Regions from separate parts of the Rhizobium sp. AN68 genome, predicted to be linked through region 1. Evidence: predicted binding sites of a transcription regulator. Region 1 holds the regulator's gene; each other region holds the start of a gene.
What was found. The regulator LexA, encoded in region 1, represses DNA repair genes until DNA is damaged. The targets are predictions, from matches to a motif close to TGTTCNNNNTGTGTTCNG.
Positions count from the first base shown of each region.

Region 2: recA (recombinase RecA) is a predicted target of LexA. The motif match lies at 2,066-2,083, and genes of this name have one in related genera.
Region 3: uvrA (excinuclease ABC subunit UvrA) is a predicted target of LexA. The motif match lies at 2,370-2,387, and genes of this name have one in related genera.
Region 4: RBH71_RS14480 (DNA recombination protein RmuC) is a predicted target of LexA. The motif match lies at 1,803-1,820, and genes of this name have one in related genera.

Region 1 is NZ_JARWMI010000003.1:1,268,333-1,272,226, forward strand. It holds gene RBH71_RS19225 (ComEC/Rec2 family competence protein) at 1-255, shown strand, start outside; gene RBH71_RS19230 (glutathione S-transferase family protein) at 272-955, opposite strand; gene lexA (transcriptional repressor LexA) at 1,394-2,116, opposite strand; gene RBH71_RS19240 (VOC family protein) at 2,328-3,209, shown strand; gene kdsA (3-deoxy-8-phosphooctulonate synthase) at 3,209-3,894, shown strand, end outside.
Region 2 is NZ_JARWMI010000003.1:1,724,037-1,727,930, forward strand. It holds gene alaS (alanine--tRNA ligase) at 1-684, opposite strand, end outside; gene recA (recombinase RecA) at 916-2,007, opposite strand; gene RBH71_RS21495 (carbohydrate kinase family protein) at 2,254-3,195, shown strand; gene RBH71_RS21500 (pseudouridine-5'-phosphate glycosidase) at 3,227-3,894, shown strand, end outside.
Region 3 is NZ_JARWMI010000003.1:1,377,271-1,381,164, reverse strand. It holds gene uvrA (excinuclease ABC subunit UvrA) at 1-2,236, opposite strand, end outside; gene RBH71_RS19795 (single-stranded DNA-binding protein) at 2,502-3,077, shown strand; gene RBH71_RS19790 (HPP family protein) at 3,143-3,894, opposite strand, start outside.
Region 4 is NZ_JARWMI010000003.1:297,489-301,382, reverse strand. It holds gene truA (tRNA pseudouridine(38-40) synthase TruA) at 1-208, opposite strand, end outside; gene fmt (methionyl-tRNA formyltransferase) at 208-1,143, opposite strand; gene def (peptide deformylase) at 1,191-1,703, opposite strand; gene RBH71_RS14480 (DNA recombination protein RmuC) at 1,852-3,045, shown strand; gene RBH71_RS14475 (ribokinase) at 3,099-3,894, shown strand, end outside.

The DNA.
Region 1 (3,894 bases):
GTTTCCCGCAGAACCTCTTTTTCGCAGTGCCGCTCGGGAGCACTCCTGCTCAGCCGTGACATCTTGCGGCGTCTCGGTTCTGTGGAAATAGATTTTGCTGACAAGAGGGAGGAGGGTGTGGTGAGCGGGCTGCGCGCCGCAATCGCCGGAACGGACAGGCCCTGGAGCCAGCACCGTTATTACGACTGGAAAAGCGGACGTTTCGACCGTGATCTGCCGCAGCCCATCATCCGGCTGCTGGCGGCGTCGCAATGACTGCCGCCAGCATGGATCATCGGGCCTTGGCGCGCAAATCTTCAGTCAATTCGCCGATCCCGCCAACTTCCTCTTCATGACCAGCGTCGCGCCAGCTCTCCTTCAAACCGGCCTCGTACCATTCTTGCATGGCAGGCAGGGCGAGCAGCAGGTCGCAATAGGCTTTCGCTGCTGGCGAAAGATCCGCGCTGCCATAGGTCTGGAAACGGAATGCAACCGGGCAGAAGAAAGCATCGACCGCCGTGAACTTTTGACCGGCAAGATATGGCCCGCCGAATTTTGTAAGACCCTCGCTCCACAACGCATCGATCCGCTTTATATCGGCCTTAAGTCCGGCATCGCCGCCCCTGGGTTTGACCCGAATGCCCACCGACATGGGATAGAGATTGCGCAGCGAGGAAAAGCCGGCATGCATCTCACTTGCGGCCGAACGCGACCAGGCCCTCGCATGCTTGTCGCTTGCCCAGACACCCTGGTGTCTTTCGGCAAGATATTCGACGATCGAAAGCGTTTCCCAAACCGTCATACCCTCGTCGACCAGGCAGGGCACCTTGCCCGTCGGCGAAAAGGAGGAGAAGGATACGCCTTCGCCGAACGGAATGAGCTTTTCATCAAAGGCGATACCGAGCGTGCGCATCAATACCCACGGCCGCAGCGACCATGAAGAATAGTTCTTGTTGGCTATATAAAGATCGTACATGGCGTATCTCCCGGATATGACGCGTATTTCTACACCTGCCAAGCGTTCACGGAATATCGAAAATTATCCATGGCTCCCATAAACGCCGTTGATGAATGGTGATGTGGGGCCGCTGAGAGCGCGCCTTCGATAAGTCACCCTTTGGTGACGACTAAAACTGACTGCGCAACACGACAGAACAACGTCGCTAAAAAACAGCGGATGGGATCGCTTCGACAATTACAGCGAGCAGCCCATTCGCCACCACGCCTGTAGCGAAACCGAAGCATCTTTATGGAGCAGGAACTCAGTTTAGAAAGGGCAACGCGCATAGGCTGGATGGCGCATATCCTCGTGCACCCGCAAAAGCCCGCCACGTTTGGAAAAAGCCAAACCCAATATAGGCGCCATCTTCACGATGACGCCTATTATAAAGTGAATACGTTCGGTTCGATAAGATCAATGGTAGCGGCGGATCAGCCCCACCAGCTTGCCCTGAATTTTAACCCGGTCGGGCCCGAAGATACGGGTCTCATAGGCTGGGTTTGCCGCCTCGAGCGCAATGGAGGCACCCTTGCGGCGGAAGCGCTTCAGCGTGGCTTCCTCGTCATCCACCAGAGCCACAACGATATCCCCGGGATTGGCGGTGTTGCCGTTGCGGATGATGACTGTGTCGCCGTCGAAAATGCCGGCCTCGATCATCGAATCACCCTTGACCTCAAGAGCGTAATGTTCGCCCGTGCCAAGCATGTCTACTGGCACGGCCACATCATGGGTGTTGTTCTGGATGGCGGAAATCGGTACGCCCGCAGCGATGCGGCCCATGACCGGCACGGTGACAGCGCCGCCCAGATCATTGGCCGGCGTCTTGGGGGCAGGGGCCGGTTCCGGCGTTTTGGGCTTGCCAAGGCTGCCTTCGATAACGCTTGGCGAAAAGCCGCGCTGCGGCCTTGCACCCGGCGTATAAGCCTCGGGCAGCTTGATGACTTCCAGCGCCCGAGCTCTATTCGGTAGCCGACGAATGAATCCTCGCTCTTCGAGAGCGGTTATCAGGCGGTGGATGCCGGATTTCGAAGCAAGATCGAGTGCGTCCTTCATTTCATCGAAGGAGGGCGGCACGCCGGACTCTTTCATTCGTTCATGAATGAAGAGAAGCAATTCCTGCTGTTTGCGCGTGAGCATGAGGAAAACACCCTTTAGAATCGTAGTGGAAGTCGCGAAACAAATACAGAACGAACACTATATGTTCCATATGTGTTCTGCAATCCCCTAAAATTTCGTGAAGGTGCCATCTGTTGCTGTGATGATTTGCCTCATAGCACGCAATTGTGCTTTTGTGCGGTCGAAACCGTCCCGGCATGCTCCGGGCGGAAGGCCAGCAGGATACATTTTCATGACGAAACCCTATAGCGTTGACCATCTCGTTTTGCCCGTGGAAGTCATAGGCGTCGCCGTGAAGCGCCTCGTCAGTCTTGGCTTTACGGTTGCGCCGGAGGCTCTGCATCCTTTCGGCACCCAAAATGCCTGCGTATTTTTCGCCGATGGCACCTATCTGGAGCCGCTCGCAATTACTGATCCGGCTAAATATAATGCGTCAATAGAGAGGGGTGATGTTTTCACTGGCAGGGATGTGGCCTTCCGGCAACGGGACGGGCAGGAGGGTTTTTCGGCTCTTGTCGCCAGGACTGAAGACGCCTTGGTTGACCATGAGCGGTTTCGGGCAGCCGGCCTTTCGGCGGGCGATGTTTTCGAGTTTTCGCGGCCTGTTCGGATGCCGGATGGCTCGCAAGGCGAGGCGGCGTTCCGGCTTGCTTTTGCTGCAAGCGGGGCGGCCGCGGATTTCTTTTTGTTCAGTTGTCAACGGGTTCAAGCCCTTCCGGGCGATCGCACCATGCTGGAGCGCCACGCCAATGGTGTCACCGGCCTCAGTGAAATCGTCCTGTTTACCGGCGGCGATATGAAGGTGGCGGGCCTGATCGAGACGGTGTTTGGCTGTGAAGGCAAATGGTCTCCGGGCGGTGATATGGTTTTCGCGACCGGCAATGCCAGCATCAGATTGACCGGAAAACCGGCTTTCAGCGGGCAGGCCCTGAATGCTCAGGATGGCAACGAAGGCGGATTGCGCGGCGCGGGCATTGTCTTTTCGTCACACGATCTTGCCGTGACAGAGGCGGTGCTTGCTGCTAATGGCGTGTCCTGCGCAAAAGCGGACGGCCGTCTGGTGGTGCCCGCAGCACCCGGTCAGGGTGTTGCCTTCGCCTTCGAGGAAAAATGATGAGCGTTACGAACAATCTTAAAGTCACCGCCGGCGATGGCGCCAGCAAGGTTTCCTTCTCGAATACCGAGCGGTTTTCGCTGATTGCCGGCCCCTGCCAGATGGAAAGCCGCGAACATGCCTTCATGATCGCTGGCGTCCTGAAGGAGCTTTGCGACAAGCTGGGAATAGGGCTTGTCTACAAGTCCTCTTTCGACAAGGCGAACCGCACTTCGCTTTCCGGAAAACGCGGCATCGGCCTGGATAACGCGATGCAGGTTTTTGCCGATCTCAAAAAGGAATTCGGTTTTCCTGTTCTGACCGACATCCACACGGAAGAGCAATGCGCCATCGTTTCCGAGGTGGTGGACGTGCTGCAGATTCCGGCGTTCCTCAGCCGCCAGACCGATCTTCTCGTTGCTGCCGCCAAAACCGGCCGCATCATCAACGTCAAGAAAGGCCAGTTTCTGGCGCCCTGGGACATGAAGAACGTGCTCGCCAAGCTCAATGAGAGCGGCAATCCGAATGTGATGTTGTGCGAGCGCGGCGCGTCCTTCGGTTACAACACGCTGGTTTCCGACATGCGCTCTTTGCCGATCATGGCAGCGCTCGGCGCACCTGTCGTGTTCGATGCCACCCATTCGGTGCAGCAACCGGGCGGGCAGGGCGGCTCCACAGGTGGCCAGCGCGAATTCGTCGAGACGTT
Region 2 (3,894 bases), 460 kb from region 1:
GCCGGTGTCGATAGACGGGCGAGGCAGATCGATGCGCTCTTCCTTCGTCAGCTGCTCATATTGCATGAAGACGAGGTTCCAGATCTCGATGAAACGGTCGCCATCCTCTTCCGGCGAACCGGGCGGTCCGCCCCAGATATGATCGCCGTGGTCATAGAAGATTTCCGAGCAGGGACCGCACGGACCGGTATCGCCCATGGCCCAGAAATTATCGCTGGTCGGAATACGGATGATGCGATCGTCGGAGAAACCGGCGATCTTCTTCCAGAGATTAAAAGCCTCGTCGTCGGTGTGATAGACCGTGACCAGCAGACGGTTGCGATCGATGCCGAATTCCTTGGTGATCAGGTTCCAGGCATGGGTAATCGCCTCTTCCTTGAAATAGTCGCCAAAGGAGAAATTGCCGAGCATTTCGAAGAACGTATGGTGACGGGCCGTATAACCGACATTGTCGAGGTCGTTATGCTTGCCACCGGCGCGCACGCATTTCTGCGCCGAGGCGGCGGTGGAATAAGGACGGCTTTCGAGACCGGTGAAGACGTTCTTGAACTGCACCATGCCGGCATTGGTGAACATCAGCGTCGGATCGTTGCGCGGCACCAGCGGGCTGGAGGGCACAATCTCGTGTCCGTTCTTCTTGAAGTAGTCGAGAAAGGTCGACCGAATTTCATTCACACCGCTCATGCCCACACACCGCTCACAGCTGGAGTCCATCACCGCCATCCCGAATGATGGCTATCTTGCAAAATCAAAGGCTTTTATCGTCCGCATCCTGCCCTGTCCAGCCATGGAGGCGCACCAAGGCGTCTAGGCAAAGAAAAAGGGCCACGCGAGGAAAATCGCACGACCCTTTTGATCCATACCGGCTCATGCCGGCAAAGCCACCGGACGCGAACGCCCGGACCTTCGAATGCATCAGCCCTCGTCGGGACCGTCGTCGCTTTCGCCAGCTTCCGGGCCGCCATTCTGCAGGAACCGATCGGCGATCAGACCGGCGTTCTGGCGCAGCGCCAGTTCGATCTCGCTTGCCATTTCCGGATTGTCGCGCAGGAAGGTCTTGGCATTTTCACGCCCCTGTCCCAGACGCTGGCTGTTATAGGAGAACCATGCACCGGATTTCTCGACGATACCGGCTTTCACGCCGAGATCGACAAGCTCGCCGGTCTTGGAAACGCCTTCGCCATACATGATGTCGAATTCCACCTGCTTGAAAGGCGGTGCCATCTTGTTCTTGACGACCTTGACGCGGGTCTGGTTGCCGACAACCTCTTCACGCTCCTTGACGGCGCCGATACGGCGAATGTCGAGACGCACCGAGGCGTAGAATTTAAGCGCATTACCGCCCGTCGTCGTTTCCGGCGAACCGAACATGACGCCGATCTTCATGCGGATCTGGTTGATGAAGATCACCATGCACTTCGACTTGGAGATCGAGGCGGTCAGCTTGCGCAGCGCCTGGCTCATCAGACGTGCCTGAAGGCCCGGCAGGCTGTCGCCCATCTCGCCTTCGATTTCGGCACGCGGCGTCAGCGCCGCAACCGAGTCCACGACCAGAATGTCGACGGCACCGGAGCGCACCAGCGTATCGGTGATTTCAAGCGCCTGCTCGCCCGTATCCGGCTGCGAGATCAGAAGGTTCTGCAAATCCACACCGAGCTTGCGGGCATAGACCGGATCGAGCGCGTGCTCGGCATCCACGAAGGCGCAGATGCCGCCCTTCTTCTGGGCTTCCGCGATCGTCTGCAACGCAAGCGTCGTCTTACCGGAGCTTTCCGGGCCGTAAATCTCAACGATACGCCCCTTCGGCAGGCCGCCGATACCGAGCGCTATATCCAGGCTGAGAGAACCCGTCGAAATGGTCTCTACTTCAACCACGTTTTCATTGGAACCGAGCTTCATGATCGATCCCTTGCCGAACGACCGTTCGATCTGGGAGAGCGCCGCTTCCAGTGCCTTGCTTTTATCCACCGATTTATCCTCTACGAGACGCAAAGAATTTTGTGCCATCCGATCCACCTTTAGGTTATTGAAGCCGCACAGGCAATGAAGCAGTATGGAAATAGGATGTACTCTATTTGTTCTCATATCGCAAGGCGCAGCCAGCATATTGAAAACAAATAGCGATAAGTGGTTTGTTCTGCTTTCGTTTTTCCGGGTCCGGCCTATCGCTGCGAACCGGATGTGAAGGGGAACGAACAGAAGATTGGGACAGATCGTCCACCTTTTCCATCCGCGAAAGAGGGAAACACAAGCGTGAAGAAGATACTCGTTCTGGGCGGCGCGCATATAGACAGGCGCGGCATGATCGAGACTGAAACGGCGCCCGGCGCCAGCAATCCTGGCTCATGGATGGAAGAGGCTGGCGGCGGCGGTTTCAATGCGGCGCGCAATCTTTCCCGGCTCGGTTTTGCCGTCCGTATCATCGCACCGCGCGGCGGCGACGTGACCGGCGAAGCGGTGGCAGAGGCAGCAAGGCAGGCGGGCGTGGAAGATACGCCCTTCGTTTTCCTCGATCGCCGCACGCCAAGCTACACCGCCATTCTGGAGCGCGACGGCAATCTTGTCATCGCACTTGCGGATATGGACCTTTACAAGCTGTTTTCGCCGCGCCGCCTCAAAGTTCGCGCGGTGCGTGACGCGATTACCGCGAGCGACCTTCTGCTTTGCGATGCCAATCTGCCGGAGGATACGTTGAAGGCGCTCGGTCTCATTGCCCGCGCCTGCCAAAAGCCGCTCGCGGCCATCGCCATTTCGCCCGCCAAGGCGGTGAAACTGAAGGACATGCTCGCCGATATCGACATTCTCTTCATGAACGAGGCAGAGGCGCGCGCGCTGACGGGACAGACGGCAGACAATGTTCGCGACTGGCCGGGCATTCTCCGCAGGGCAGGCCTTGCCGGCGGCGTCATCACCCGTGGCGCAAGCGAAGTGGTAGCCTTCAACGCGACGCAAACCGCAAGCCTCCACCCACCCATCATCCGCGAGGTGAAAGACGTAACCGGCGCCGGAGACGCCATGGCGTCAGGTTATCTCGCGGCGATTACGGAGGGCAAAGCCATCACTGAGGCCCTGCGGCTGGGTGCCGCGGCGGCCGCCATCACCGTGCAATCGCCTTTCGCCACCGCCCAAGACCTGTCAAAAGACAGTGTCGAGACCATGTTGGGGCTTGTCCCCAAGGCCGAAATGCTGGCATGAACCCGTTTTTTTATAGTCTGGAACAAACAGAATGACCCGCCCCATCTCCCCGCTCCTGCCCATCGTCTATTCGCAAGAGGTTGCCGCTGCCAAACAGCGCGGCGCGCCGATCGTCGCGCTGGAATCGACCATCATCACCCACGGCATGCCCTATCCCGGCAATATCGAGATGGCTGAAGGCGTCGAACAGATCATCCGCGATCAGGGAGCCGTTCCGGCAACCATCGCCGTCATTCACGGTACGCTGCATATCGGCCTCGAGAAGGAGCAGCTCGAAGCGCTTGCCCAGACCACCGACGCCATGAAGGTCTCGCGCGCCGATATTGCCTTTGCGATTGCCGAGCGCCGCACCGGTGCCACGACAGTGGCAGCCACCATGATCGCCGCTGCCCGCGCCGGCATCCGCGTTTTCGCCACCGGCGGCATCGGCGGTGTACACAAGGGCGCGGAGGAGACCTTCGATATTTCCGCCGATCTGACCGAGCTTGCCAAAACCGGCGTGATCGTCGTCTGCGCCGGCGCCAAGGCCATTCTTGACATCCCGAAGACGCTGGAAGTTCTCGAAACCAACGGCGTGCCTGTCGTGACTTTCGGTTCGGAAGAGTTCCCGGCTTTCTGGTCGCGTTCTTCGGGCCTTCCCAGCCCGCTGTCGCTCAACAGCCCTGCAGCCATCGCCAATTTCCAGACGACCCGCGAACA
Region 3 (3,894 bases), 110 kb from region 1:
CTCGCGCCTTCGCCTCCGGCAGACCGGCGAACCAGTCACGGATAGGCGTAAATGCGCCGGTGTAGGTGGCGGGGTTTGATCGTGGCGTGCGGCCGATTGGCGACTGGTCGATATCGATCACCTTGTCGATGAATTCGAAACCATCGATGCGGTCATGCTCGGCCGGAATTTCGCGCGCGCCCATCACCCGGCGTGCTGCCGACTTATAGAGCGTCTCGATCAGGAAGGTGGATTTGCCACCACCCGACACGCCGGTAACGGCGGTGAACACGCCAAGGGGAACGGCCGCAGTCACATTCTTCAGGTTGTTGCCGCGTGCGCCAAAAACCTTGATTTCGCGGCCCTTCTTCGGCTTGCGGCGTTCTGCCGGCACGGCGACGCCAAGTTCGCCGGATAGATATTTGCCGGTCAGCGATTTCGGATTGGCCATGACCTCCTGCGGCGTGCCTTCGGCGATGACCTGACCGCCGTGAATGCCGGCGGCGGGGCCGATATCGACAACGTAATCCGCCGTCAGAATGGCATCCTCGTCGTGTTCGACCACAATCACCGTATTGCCGATATCACGCAGATGTTTCAGCGTATCGAGCAGGCGGGCATTGTCGCGCTGGTGCAGGCCGATGGAGGGCTCGTCCAGAACATAGAGCACACCCGTGAGGCCGGAACCGATCTGCGAAGCAAGCCGGATGCGCTGGCTTTCTCCGCCGGAAAGCGTTCCGGAATTGCGTGACAGGCTGAGATAATCCAGCCCGACATCGTTGAGGAATCGCAGACGTTCGCGGATTTCCTTGAGAATGCGAACCGCGATCTCGTTCTGTTTGGCGTTCAGATTTTCCGGCAGCGTCTCGAACCAGTCGCGTGCCATACGGATCGACATCTGGGTGACTTCGCCGATGTGCATCCTGTTGATCTTGACGGCGAGCGCTTCCGGCTTCAGGCGATAGCCGGCGCAGGCCGGGCAGGGGGCCGCCGACATATAACGCTCGATTTCCTCGCGCGCCCAGGCGCTGTCAGTCTCTTTCCAGCGACGCTCCAGATTGGGAACGATGCCTTCGAAATTCTTCACCGTCTTGTAGGAGCGCGCACCGTCCTGATAGTTGAACTCGATCTTGTCGTCAGTGCCCTGGAGAATGGCGTGCTGCGCCTCTTTCGAAAGGTCCGTCCATTTGCTCGACAGCTTGAAACCGAAGGCCTTGCCCAGCGCCTCCAGCGTCTGGTTGTAATAGGGGGAAGACGACTTGGCCCAGGGGGCGATCGCGCCATCCCGCAGGGTGCGTGCAGGTTCGGGCACGATCAGGTTTTCGTCCACCTTCTGCTGCGAGCCGAGACCGTCACAGGTGGGGCAGGCGCCGAAGGGATTGTTGAAGGAGAAAAGCCGGGGCTCGATTTCCGGGATGGTGAAGCCGGAGACCGGGCAGGCGAATTTTTCCGAAAACAGCATACGCTCGTGGGTCTCATTGAGCGATTTGTTTGCGGAGCCGCCAGCCGAGGTTTCTTCCGGCGGCAGGGGCTTGTCGGCAAATTCGGCCACTGCCAACCCGTCGGCAAGCTTGAGGCAGGTCTCGAGACTGTCGGCAAGGCGTGCTGCCATATCCGGGCGCACGACGGCGCGGTCCACCACCACATCGATATCGTGTTTGTACTTCTTGTCGAGGACGGGAACGTCAGCGATCTCGTAGAACTGGCCATCCACCTTGACGCGCTGGAAGCCCTTCTTCATCAGCTCGGCGAGTTCCTTTTTATATTCGCCTTTGCGGCCGCGCACGATCGGCGCGAGAATATAAAGGCGCGTGCCTTCCTCGAAGGCAAGGATACGGTCGACCATCTGGCTGACCGTCTGGCTCTCGATCGGCAGGCCCGTCGCCGGCGAGTAAGGCACGCCGACACGCGCAAACAGCAGGCGCATATAGTCGTAGATTTCCGTGACCGTGCCGACCGTGGAGCGCGGGTTCTTCGAGGTGGTTTTCTGCTCGATGGAAATCGCCGGAGAAAGCCCCTCGATGCGGTCTACATCCGGCTTCTGCATCATTTCGAGGAACTGGCGCGCATAGGCCGAGAGGCTCTCGACATAACGGCGCTGGCCCTCAGCATAGATTGTGTCGAAGGCGAGCGACGACTTGCCCGAGCCGGAGAGCCCGGTCATGACGATCAGCTTATTGCGCGGTAGATCCAGATCGATACCCTTGAGGTTATGCTCACGGGCACCACGGATGGAAATCGTCTTCAGTTCACTCATGATAAAGCTCGGACAAAATTAACAGGCCTGATGGCGGCGCGTCCTTATGTAGTGACGCAACCGGACGTGTCGAGGTTTATTCCCTATCGATCGATGGCTTTTCGGCTCACTTGACTCGAATTTCGTGATTTAATAGAACAAAAAAGGAACAAATTGCAAGTGCGAATGTACTCTCTGAGAAAGTCGGGATTATTCGCTGTGGATTGTTCCCCGTTGCGGTGCCCTTTGCGGGCGGCGATGGTTATTGTGTGCGGGATTTTTTGAAATGCAATTGCCGGTCACGATGGCTGGCGGACAGGATGACGAGATGGCTGGTAGCGTAAACAAGGTAATTCTGATTGGGAACGTTGGCGCCGATCCCGAAATTCGCCGGACGCAGGACGGCCGTCCGATTGCCAATCTGCGTATCGCCACGTCGGAGACGTGGCGGGACCGCAACAGCGGCGAGCGCAAGGAAAAGACAGAATGGCACACGGTCGTCGTTTTCAACGAAGGCCTGTGCAAGGTTGTCGAACAATATGTGAAAAAGGGCGCCAAGCTCTATATTGAAGGCCAGCTGCAGACGCGCAAGTGGCAGGACCAGACCGGTAACGACCGTTACTCCACCGAAGTGGTACTGCAGGGCTTCAACTCCACGCTGACGATGCTCGACGGTCGCGGCGAAGGTGGCGGCGGCAGCCGCAGCGGTGGCGACATCGGCGGTGGAGATTATGGCAGCGGCGGCGGTAACTACGGTGGCGGTTACGACCAGCAGCCGGCGGCCCGCGGCGGTGCCTCGCGTGGCGGCAGCCAGCCTTCCGGCGGCTTCTCCAGTGACATGGACGACGATATCCCGTTCTGATCGGGACCGAGATTGACGGGGCGGGCGCCGGTCGAACCGGTTGCCCGCTTCAAGGTCGCGACGACCTATGCCGCGGCTTTGTCCGCCAGCATCGCAACCATGACATCGGACTGCGAAAGAATACCCACCATCTTGCCGTTGGCGTCGATCACCGGCAGGTAATGCAGGCCTTCCTCCGCAAAGCGGATGATTGCTTCCTCGATCGCCGTTTCCGGCCGCACGGTTCTAACAGGCGATGTCATGATATCCTTGACGGTATCGTTAGGTGCGCTTTCGCCTGAGAGGATAAGGCGCAGGCGCTGCAGGAAACCGATGGAAGGGCGGCCGTTTCTCCAGCTAGCCTTTTCAAGAAAATCCGTCTGAGTGACGATGCCGACGATTTCGGCCCTGTCGTTGGTCACGGGCAGAGCCTTGAAATGGCGGTTGCGCATCAGTGAATGGGCGTGGCGCAGGCTATCATCCGGGGCGACGCCGACCACATCGCGCGACATGACGCTGGCGCAATCGAGGTGGAGGGCGCGGCGGCGCCAGGAGCGCAATTCCGTCTTGCGCAAAATCATCTCCAGCACATCGCGATCAATATCGAGAACCTCGTCATATTCCTTCAGCACCTCGTCCAGATCGGCTGAGGAAAAGCCGATTTTCTGTATCGGCGTCGGGTCTGCCGTGCCGTGGCTGGCCTTTCCAAACCTCAGGCCGTGCGGATAGGCGCGGCCGGTGGCATTGTTATAAACGAGCGCGAGGATGAGAAGGATGAGCGAGTTTCCGGCGACCGGCCAGAGAATAAAGCCATAGCCGAGACTATGCACGGCGGGAC
Region 4 (3,894 bases), 970 kb from region 1:
AATCGCGGGAAAGATCGACATGGGCTACCTGTCCCACGGCATGCACGCCGGAATCGGTGCGGCCAGCGCCGCGAATAGAAACGGTTTCGCCGGTCAGCGACCGGACGGCAGCTTCAAGCGCGCCCTGAACTGAAGGGCCGTTATCCTGTCTCTGCCAGCCGAAGTAAGGCGTACCGTCATATTCGACGGTCATGCGGAAACGCGGCATCAGCCGAGCCTCGTTCTGGCGGGAACGGGTGTGCCACGAACGAAATCGGCAGCCGACAGCGGCTTGCCACCCGCCTTCTGCAAACGGGTAAGCCGCACCGCGCCACTGCCGCAGGCGATGGTCAGGGCGTCATCGAGCACAGCGCCCGCTTCGCCCATACCGCTCGCCAGTTCTGACGCCAGAACCTTCACGCGCTCGGCCTTACCGCCGATTTCCATTTCCAGCCAGGCGCCGGGGAAAGGCGAAAGGCCGCGGATATGGTTATGGACGTCCTGTGCCGGCCGGGGAAAATTAATCCGGGTCTCGCCCTTGTCGATTTTCGAGGCATAAACGACGCCTTCTTCCGGCTGCGCAACGAGAGGAAGATCGTCTGCTTCCAGCTTGTCCATCGCCTGCCGCATCAGCCGCGCGCCTGTCAGCATCAGGCTGTCGTGCAATTCACCTGCCGTGGTATTCTCACCGATCGTGACCTTGGCGGTCAGCGCCACCGGGCCGGTATCCAGCCCCTTTTCCATTTTCATGACCATCATGCCCGTCTCGGCATCGCCAGCCATGATCGCTCGCTGAATGGGAGCAGCGCCGCGCCAGCGCGGCAGCAACGAGGCGTGGCCGTTATAGCAGCCAAGACGCGTACCGCTCAGGATAGCCTCGGGCAATAGCAGCCCATAGGCAACGACAACCGCGACATCGGCGTTGAATTCCCTGAATTCCTGCCGGTCTTCCTCGGCCTTGAAATTTACCGGCGTCAGCACGGGCAGACCCAGCAGTTCGGCCGCCTGATGCACCGGCGATTTCTGCAGATCGAGGCCACGGCGACCGCCTGGACGCGGCGGCTGCGTATAAACGGCAACGACCTCGTGACCAGCGTCCACCAATGCACGCAGCGTGGGAACGGAAAAATCCGGCGTGCCCATGAAAATGATGCGAAGAGCCATATCGCCCCCTGCCCTCTATGCCGGTCCGTCTACGTAATTAAGACGAATCAGACCTTAGCGCGGGCTGCTTTGGTGAATTTCTTGATGACCATTTCTCGCTTCAGCCGCGAAATATGGTCGATGAACAGAATGCCGTTCAGGTGGTCGATCTCATGCTGCAGACACGTCGCCAGAAGTCCGTCCGCATCGACCGTCTGCTGCTTGCCGTCACGATCGACATATCGCACTGTCAGGGATGCGGGACGCTCTACCTCGGCATAATAATCGGGAATGGAGAGACACCCTTCCTCATAGGCCGAGACGTCGTCCGACACTTTGAGGATTTCCGGATTGATGAAGACGACCGGCTTTTTCTCCTCGTCCTCGCGCGAAACGTCGATCACCAGCATGCGGCGCGGCACGCCCACCTGAATGGCGGCAAGGCCGATACCCGGCGCATCATACATGGTTTCAAGCATATCGTCGGCAAGGCGCAACACTTCGGCATCCACCTGTTCGATGGGCCTTGATTGCTGGCGCAGCACGGGATCGGGCAAAATGATAAGCGGTTTGATAGTCATGGCTTCCCATAACGTATCTCTTGCGCGGAGGAAATAAAAAATACGCGGTCGAAATGAGACCTTCGTCCGGTTTTGGCCGACTCAATTCCGCCGCATGAATGTTCTTGTTTTGATCTTACGAATCACTGGAAATCTGGTAGATTTAGCCATGAGCATCGATTTCTCTTTTCTCCTCGATCCCGCCTTGCGGGCCGGCTCCGTCGACATCAGCTTCGGCGGGCTTCTTGCGGCTCTCGTTTTCGGCCTTTCCGCTTTCTGGATGGTCACGAAAAGTCGCGGGAAAAAAGCGGAAGCCGATGGTGAAATTTCCGATCTGTTGAAAACCCAGTCGGAACTGCACGGCCGGATCGCGGCGATGGCCGAGACGCTCGGCACGCGCCAGAGCGAGATGGGCCAGACGATCAACCAGCGCCTCGACGGCATGTCGCAGCGGCTGGGCGAGACGCTGACCGAGCAGACGCGGTCGACACACGAGAATCTAAGCCGCCTGCAGGAGCGGCTTGCGGTTATAGATGCCGCACAGGGTAATATTCAGGATCTGGCAAAGGACGTGGTCGGGCTTCAGGCGATCCTCTCCAACAAGCAGACGCGCGGCGCTTTCGGGCAGGCGCGCATGGAAGCGCTGATCGCCGATGCGCTTCCCGCCGGGGCCTTTCAGCTTCAGCCCACGCTTTCGAATGGCTACCGACCAGACTGCATCATCAGGATGCCGAACAACGCCCCGTCCCTCGTCATCGATGCCAAGTTTCCGCTGGAGGCGTGGAATGCGCTGAAGGCGGATGAAACGCCCGAGGGCAAACGGGCTGCGACCCAGCAGTTCCGCCGCGATATGGAAGTGCATATTCGCGACGTGGCGGAGAAATATCTGATACGCGGCGAAACGCAGGATACGGCCTTCATCTTCGTGCCGTCGGAATCGATCTTCGCCGATATTCACCAGCATTTCGAATATCTCGTGCAGCGTGCCCATCGCGCCCGTGTCGTCATTGTCTCGCCATCGCTTTTGATGCTGTCGGTGCAGGTTATCCAGTCGGTGCTGAAGGACCAGCGCATGCGCGAGCAGGCGCACCTCATTCAGGGTGAAGTCGCGCTTCTCATGGATGACGTGCGGCGGCTGGACGACCGGACGCGCAAGCTGCAGGCCCATTTCGGGCTGGCGCAGAAAGATGTCGACATGATGCTGATTTCCTCCGACAAGGTGCTGGCGCGTGGCCAGAAGATCGAGGGCCTCGATTTTTCGCCGACGGAAAAGGAGACCTCCCACAGCGAAATCGAGCAGGCGCGACGCTTTGCAGAGAACAGGGCAGGAACGGCCAAGTTGCGGGTGGTTGACGACGAGTGATCCCCTCGGGCAAAGTCGCCGCCTTGCTTTGAATTTCATACGGACATGCCCTGATGATTACTGTTTTCGGCTCCATCAACATGGATCTCGTCGCCACCGCCAAACGCCTGCCCAAACCCGGTGAAACCGTGACGGGAGAAACCTTTTCCACGGCGGCCGGCGGAAAGGGAGCCAATCAGGCGCTTGCCGCACGGCGCGCAGGTGCAACGGTCAAAATGGCGGGCGCTACGGGTGATGACACCTTTGCCGCGCCAGCGCTGACATTGCTGCGCGATGCCGGCACCGATCTGTCGCTCGTCAAGACCGCGCCCGGCCCCACGGGAACCGCCGTAATCCTGATCGGTGAAGGCGGGGAGAACATGATCTCGGTCATTCCCGCCGCCAATGGCGAAGTTTCCGCATCCGACGCCGCAAGAGCCGTGGCGGAGATGGCAGCGGGCGATATTCTGATGCTTCAGTTCGAGGTGCCCGCACCCTCAATCGAAGCAGCACTGACGGCCGCGAAGGCTAAACGCATCACCACTATCATCAACACCGCGCCGCTGACCGCGGACGGGCCGCGCCTTGCCAGCCTTGCCGAAATCGTCATAGCCAATGAAACCGAGTTTGAACTGCTGATCGGCAAAAACGGACTTTCAGCCTCCGAACGGGAAAATGAACTCAAATCCCTGCATGAGCAGACCGGCCAGACATTGATCGTGACGCTTGGTGCTGATGGCGTGATCGCCATTCGCAACGGCAAGGTCTTCAAGGCGTCCGGTCTCAAGATCGAGCCGGTCGATACTGTTGGCGCTGGCGATACCTTCTGCGGTTATCTCGCCGCCAGCCTCGATCAGGGTATGGATTTCG